Regions from separate parts of the Amycolatopsis sp. NPDC114478 genome, predicted to be linked through region 3. Evidence: riboswitches for the same ligand, from Rfam matches in the RefSeq annotation. Region 3 holds a riboswitch; each other region holds the start of a gene.
What was found. Region 3 has a riboswitch for S-adenosylmethionine ahead of thrC (threonine synthase). Riboswitches for the same ligand answer to the same signal wherever they lie in the genome.
Positions count from the first base shown of each region.

Region 1: linked by a shared signal. The riboswitch ahead of ACZ7OH_RS28860 (methionine ABC transporter ATP-binding protein) and the one ahead of thrC (threonine synthase) in region 3 are both predicted to bind S-adenosylmethionine.
Region 2: linked by a shared signal. The riboswitch ahead of ACZ7OH_RS22340 (aminotransferase class V-fold PLP-dependent enzyme) and the one ahead of thrC (threonine synthase) in region 3 are both predicted to bind S-adenosylmethionine.

Region 1 covers NZ_JBVKDO010000011.1:211,079-213,334, reverse strand. The annotation lists gene ACZ7OH_RS28865 (4-(cytidine 5'-diphospho)-2-C-methyl-D-erythritol kinase) at 1-380, opposite strand, end outside; gene ACZ7OH_RS28860 (methionine ABC transporter ATP-binding protein) at 451-1,461, opposite strand; SAM riboswitch class I at 1,671-1,761, opposite strand; gene rsmA (16S rRNA (adenine(1518)-N(6)/adenine(1519)-N(6))-dimethyltransferase RsmA) at 1,900-2,256, opposite strand, start outside.
Region 2 covers NZ_JBVKDO010000007.1:389,549-391,804, reverse strand. The annotation lists gene ACZ7OH_RS22340 (aminotransferase class V-fold PLP-dependent enzyme) at 1-957, opposite strand, end outside; SAM riboswitch class IV at 995-1,109, opposite strand; gene ACZ7OH_RS22335 (M23 family metallopeptidase) at 1,192-1,842, opposite strand; gene ACZ7OH_RS22330 (hypothetical protein) at 2,122-2,256, opposite strand, start outside.
Region 3 covers NZ_JBVKDO010000017.1:202,505-204,760, reverse strand. The annotation lists gene holA (DNA polymerase III subunit delta) at 1-567, opposite strand, end outside; SAM riboswitch class I at 704-837, shown strand; gene thrC (threonine synthase) at 851-2,116, shown strand; gene ACZ7OH_RS37350 (DUF4231 domain-containing protein) at 2,230-2,256, shown strand, end outside.

The DNA.
Region 1 (2,256 bases), on a different contig from region 3:
TTCCACAGGCTCGCCAGCCCGACGAGCGTCGCCGCCGCGTCCGCGCTGCCACCCGCCATGCCGCCCGCGACCGGGATGCCCTTGCGCAGCACCACCCGGACCTTCGGGTCGCCGGTGCGCCCGACGTGCGCGGACAGCGCTTCGACCGCGCGCCACGCCAGGTTTTCGGGGCCGGTCGGGACCGTGCCCTCGCCCTCGCCGTAGATCTCCAGCCCCGGCTCTTCGGTGACGGCGACGGTCACCTCGTCGGTCAGCGACAGGGCCTGGAACACGGTCACCAGCTCGTGGTAACCGTCTTCGCGCAGGTCGTCGACCGCCAGGTGCAGGTTGACCTTGGCCGGGACCCGGACGGTGACTGGGGGCGGAACTACGGCGAGCACCCGACCAGCCTACGTGCCCGCGAAAACGCCCCGATGCGACGTGCGCATCGGGGCGTCTTCGAACTCGAGGTCAGGCCGCGACGCCCTGGGGGCCGCGAGCGGTGTGCGTCACGTGGCCGCCGCGCTCGGCGACCCACGCCAGGGCCGCGTCGGCGCGCTCGCCGCGGACGCCCAGGCGGAAGCGGCCGACCGGGGTGTCGCCGATCCGGGTCAGGCCGCCGCCGATGGTGGCGAACTCGACGTCGAACCGGCCCGCGGCCTCGGGCAGCAGCGCGCCGACCGACGCGAAGCCGACCAGCACGACGTCGACCGAGCGGTCGTAGCGCGCCGACTGCGCGCGGGTGGTCTCGATGGCGGGCAGCAGCGCCTGCGCGGTGCGGCTGGCCGGGTTCGAGATCAGGTCGAGCACGGTGCCGCGCTCGATGACCGTGCCGTCTTCGAGCACCGCGACGTCGTCGCAGACCCGGCGGACCACGCCGGCGTCCGGCGTCGTGATGACGACGGTGGTGCCGAGCTCGGAGCGGGCGCGGTCGAGCACGGTGAGCACCGAGCCGGCCTCCTCCGGGTCGATGCCGGCGGTCGGGTCGTCGGCCAGGAGCACGGCCGGCGCGGCCGCGAGGGCCTTGGCGACCGCGACGCGGCGGAGCTGACCCTCCGACAGCTCGCCCGGACGCTGCGTCGCGCGCTGCGTCAGGCCGACCAGGTCGAGCAGCGAGCCGACCCGGCTGCGGCGCTGCGGGCCGTCGACGCCGAGCTGCTCGAGCGGGGAAGCGATGTTGCCGGCGATGGTGCGCTCGGCGATCAGCTCCGGCTTGGTCGAGACGACACCGAGCTGACGGCGGATCTCGCGCAGGCGGCGGCCGTCGAGGGTGCCGGTGTTGAGGCCGTCGAGCCGCACGACGCCGCGGTCGGGCCGCTCCTGCAGCGCGATGCAACGGGCCAGGACGGACTTGCCGGACCCGGCCGGGCCGACCACGCCGAACAGCGAGCCGGCCTGGACGTCGACGCTCACGTCCCGCAGGGCGACGACCGAGTTTCCGTTGGTGGCAAAGGTTTTGGACAGGTTTTCGACGGTGATCACGAAGGCTCCAGAAAACGGGGTGCGCGCGGTGCGCGGCACCCGGCCGCAAGCAAAGTCCGTCCTGTGTGGACGGTGCGTGAAGAAGAGGTGGACCGGCTACGACAAGCTCAGTGGGAGCGTCGACATGCGGTCACGGAGCGGCGGCCTTCGTCGACTACGCGACGCCTGGTCAGGAGCAGGGGGCGAGCTACCCTCTTCATCGGAAACGGCCTCCATCGGTCCTGGCGGTAGCACCTGCCCTGCGGAGGGTGGTTGCTGCGACTTCGGCGAGCCAGGTCTCTCAGTCGCTCGGGATGGACGCTTCCGAGTAAAGCCGATCCCGAGGAGCGAAAGCAAGCCTGTTGGCCCAGATCACACGAGTGGAGGTGTCCGAATCGCGGGATCGCACGGCAAGAGGCGTATTTTCACCCGGCCGCGTTGACTTCCACTGTGGACCTGCTAACGGACCGCGGCGAGGCGGGCGAAGTCCTGCACGGCCAGCTGCTCACCGCGGGTCTTCGGGTCGATCCCGGCGGCCGCGAGCAGCTCGCCGGCCCGCTCGGCGGAGCCCGCCCAGCCGGCGAGCGCGGCGCGGAGGGTCTTCCTGCGTTGTGAGAAGGCGGCGTCGACGAGGCCGAAGAGCCGATCGCGGTCGTCCGACGCCGGAGCGTCACCGCGTTCGAAGGCGACGAGCGCCGAGTCGACGTTCGGCACCGGCCAGAACACCGACCGCGGCACGGCGGCGACCTTGCGCGCCGGGCCGTACCAGGCGAGCTTGACGCTGGGGACGCCGTAGATCCGGCTGCCGGGGCCGGC
Region 2 (2,256 bases), on a different contig from region 3:
GGCCTGCTCGTGGTTTGCGATCGCGGCCCAGTTTTCGCCGAGGGTTTCGCACGCGACGCCGAGCGCGTAGACGCCGACGGTGTTGGGCGAGCCGGCTTCGTGACGCTCGGGCCCGGTGTTCCAGACGACGGCGTCCTCGGTGACGAGCTTGGTCGCGCCGCCGCCGGCGAGGTACGGCCGGGCGGCGCGCAGCCAGTCGGCGCGCCCGATCAGGGCGCCCGCACCGAAGGGCGCGTACAGCTTGTGGCCGGACAGGGCGACGTAGTCGACGTCCAGGTCCTTGATCGAGATCCGGCGGTGCGGGGCGAGCTGGGCGGCGTCGAGCGCGATGCGCGCGCCGTGCCTGCGCGCCACGGCGGCGATTTCGGCGACGGGGAGCAGCTCACCGGTCACATTGGACGCTCCCGTGACGACGACCAATCGCGGTCCCTGCGGGGCATCCGCGAGGGCTTCGTCCACAGCGGACACTGCCGCGAGGCGGGTGCGCGGGGTCGGGATCCGCCGGACGTTCGGGCCCTGCCACGGCAGCAGCGCGGCGTGGTGCTCGGTGTCGAAGACGACCACCGTGGTGTGCCGCGGCAGGCTGCGGGCGAGCAGGTTGAAGGAGTCGGTGGTGTTGCGGGTGAACACGACGGTGTCGGTCCGGCGGGCGTCGACGAAACGGCGAAGGACGTCGCGAGTGCGTTCGTAGAGCTTGGTGGAGACCTGGGACGCGAAGCCGGCGCCGCGGTGGACGCTGGCGTACCAGGGCAGGAATTCGTCGACCTTCGCGCGGACGGCGTCGAGACAAGGGGCGCTCGCAGCGTGGTCGAGGTTGGCGTAGCCGATCGTCTCGCCCGTGACGAGCGGGACGCGCAGGGCGGCCCCCGCGACGGTCGGGATGTCTTGCGTGACAACGGTTTTCGCGGTGACGGCGGCCAGGGTGGTCGTGCTGGTGCGGTCGATGGCGAGAGTCATCGGTGCCTCCTCGGCGGTCCGGGGGACCCCGGCGAGGGGCCCGCGCTTGCCCGTCGCACGGCGCGACCGGCCCGGTCTTCACCCGGGGCACCCCACCGCGGTAGGAGGGTTGCCGGCCAGCAAGCCGGGGCTTCGCGCTGGCACTCATGACCTGAGCCCGAAGGTAACCGAGAACGCGGCCGGCGGCCAACCCCCGCCTCACATTCTGAGACGCCGCTCACACACGGTGAGGCCTCAGAGCTTCGCGCGGAACCGTCCCGGGAGCTGCGTGATGGCGTTGTCCGCGAGGTGCGTCGCGGTGCCGGTGTACTGCTCGGCTCCCGCGGTGAAGCGCCAGCCACCGATGGTCTTGCCGTCGACGGGCTCGCCATCGGCCTGGGCGACGGCCGTCGAGACCTCCGCGAAGGACTTGCCGTCCCAGTTCGCGGCGTCGGGCACGGTCCAGAGCGTGAAGTGCACGTGGGCGCCGGTGCTGCTGCCGCCGCACGGGAGCGCGTTGCCGGTCGACCCGAGGACGGTCCCGGCCTCGACGTGCTCACCGTCGGTGACCTTGATGCCTTCCATGTGGTAGTACCCGGTCCGCCAGCCGCCGGCGTGGTCGATGGTGACCCAGTCGCCACCGGCGCAGTGCTGCAGGTGGACGGTCCCGGCCAGAGGTGCGCGCACGGTCCGGTCGGCCGGGCTGAAGTCGATGGCGTTCTTGACGCCGGTGCTGCCGTCGTCGGAGTGGATGCCGGCGGAGTAGACCTGCTGACCGGCCTTGAACGGCAGGGCGAGTGCCGGGAACGGAGCCACCTCGGCGATCGCGGCCGGCGCGCCGAGCAAGCCGAGGGCCGCGGTCATCGCGACGGCGAGAACCGTCCGGCGAGTGTGCAGTTTCGTCACCGTGCGTACTCCTTTGGCTTAACGCTCACCCATTCGAACTAACCGGATCGGGCGGAGAGTAGGCCAAAGGTTGGATCATTGGGAAGATTCCGGACGGGGAAGATCACCCTTGCGGGAAAAGATCACCAGGTCGGCGCGGAGAGTGGACAGGGACCGGACAAGGCGCGGTTCAGGGGGCCGCGCAGGGTGCGGCGGCCGCGCGCTTGGCGGCTCAGCTCATGCGGCGGGGGCTGCGCAGCCGCAGCTAGCAGCGCCGACTCGCGCCTCGGACGGGCCAGCTCACCCGGTCGGGCCACGCAGCCAGACCCAGCAGCACCGATCCGCGCTCCCCGCCGCCAGCTCACCCGGCCCGGGCCGGACCGCCGCAGCTAGGAGCGCCGACTCGCGCTCCCAACGGCCCAGCTCGCTGCCTTT
Region 3 (2,256 bases):
GGCGTCGACCGTCCCGCCCGTGTCGGCCACCAGCTGGCTCGCCGCCGACGAGAGTTCTCGCAGGTCGGAGCCCACCGCGTCGATCAACGCGGCGACCCCCGCCGGGTCGATCTTGCCGCCCGCGCGGCGGATCTCGTGCCGCACGAACTGCTCGCGTTCCGCCGGCTTGGTCAGCTTCGGGCACTCCGTGACCTCGGCACCGGCCTTCTTCAGCGACGCGGGGAGCGTCTTGCCCGCCTTGCTGCGGCCGCCGCCGGTGTGGACGACGACCAGCACGATGCCGTCCGCGGGGTCCTTCAGGTACGACGCCACGGCGTCGGCCAGCTCCTGCGAGATGTCCTGCGCCGACTCCAGGACGATCACGCGGCCCTCGCTGAACAGCGACGGGCTGACAAGTTCGGCCAGCTCGGGGGCTGTGAGTTCGGACACCCGGACGCGGGTCAGCTCGGCCGTCGCGTCGATAGCGCGGGCGGCGGCGAGCGTCTCGCGGACGGCCCGCTCGATCAGCAGTTCTTCCTCGCCCAGCACCAGGTGCAGCGGGGCGGGGGCGGTGGCTTGCGCGGTCACCCGAGGATCCTCTCACTTGCGGTGTCGTGCGCCCTCTCCGGTGATGTCGGGCGGCCGGCATGGCACAGCGTGAGCGCCATGTCGTACGGTGTCCTCGAGGCGGCGCGCTCGTTCGCGCGCACCGACAACCGAATACCGCTCATCCAGAGGGGCAGAGGGAACGGCCCGACGAAGCCCCGGCAACCGGCGTACAGCCTGTCATCCCGCGATCGCGGGGTAGCTGACGACCACGGTGCCAATTCCGGCCCGCTTCGGCGGGGCAGATGAGGAAAGGAACCTCGCGATGACCGCAACCCTCGGCACGACCTCCACCACGAAGACCCCGGATCTCGGTCCCGCCGTCGAACTGGTGTCGAAGGAAGAGGGTCACCGGCAGCCGCTCGCCCCGGAGTTCGTCTCCGCCGAGGACTTCTCGCCGCTCGAGGTCGCCTACGACTTCGGCCGCGTCCGCCGCGAAGACATCGAGGCCGGCCCCAAGAACATCTGGCGCTACAAGAAGCTCCTCCCGGTTCCGTCCAACGTCGAAGAGATCCCGAACACCGAGCCCGGCGCGACCCGGCTGATCCGCGCCGACCGCCTGGCCAAGGAACTCGGCCTCAAGCGCGTGTGGGTCAAGGACGACACCGGCAACCCGACGCACTCGTTCAAGGACCGCGTCGTCGCCGTCGCGCTGGCCGCGGCCCGCGAGTTCGGGTTCGAGGTGCTCGCGTGTCCGTCGACCGGCAACCTGGCCAACGCGACGGCCGCCGCCGCGGCCCGCGCCGGCTGGCGGTCGGTCGTGCTGATCCCCAAGACCCTCGAGCGCGCCAAGATCCTCACCACCGCGGTGTACGACGGCGACCTGATCGCCGTCGACGGCAACTACGACGACGTCAACCGCCTCGCCACCGAGCTGGCCGGTGAGCACCCGAAGTGGGCGTTCGTGAACGTGAACGTCCGGCCGTACTACTCCGAGGGCTCGAAGACGCTGGCCTACGAGGTCGCCGAGCAGCTCGGCTGGCGCATCCCGCCGCAGATCGTCGTGCCGATCGCCTCCGGTTCGCAGCTGACGAAGGTGGACAAGGGTTTCCGCGAGCTGGGTCAGCTCGGTCTCGTGGACGCCAGCCCGTACAAGGTGTTCGGCGCGCAGGCGACCGGCTGCTCGCCGGTGTCGGCCGCCTTCCGCGCCGGCCAGGACGTGGTCCAGCCGGTGAAGCCGGACACGATCGCCCGCTCGCTGGCGATCGGCAACCCGGCCGACGGCCCGTACGTCCTCGACATCGTCAACCGCACCGGCGGCGCGATCGAGGACGTCACCGACGAAGAGGTCGTCGAGGGCATCCGGCTGCTGGCCCGCACCGAGGGCATCTTCACCGAGACCGCCGGCGGGGTCACCGTGGCGACGGCGAAGAAGCTGGTCGAGACGGGCAAGCTCGACCCGGACGCCGAGACGGTCCTCCTGATCACCGGCGACGGCCTCAAGACCCTCGACGCGGTCGAGAACCACATCGGCCCGAAGGCGACCGTGCCGGCGTCCGCCAAGGCCGTGAACGAGGCGCTCGGCTACTGACGTCCACGCCGGGGGCAGCCGAGCGGCTTCCCCCGGCGAGTACCTCCTTTCGCGTTTCCCCGGGCCGATAGGGTCGACACCCCACGTGCCGGCTCGGTTCAGGAGGTTCGGAAATGCGGAATCTCGGCAAGCACTGGATG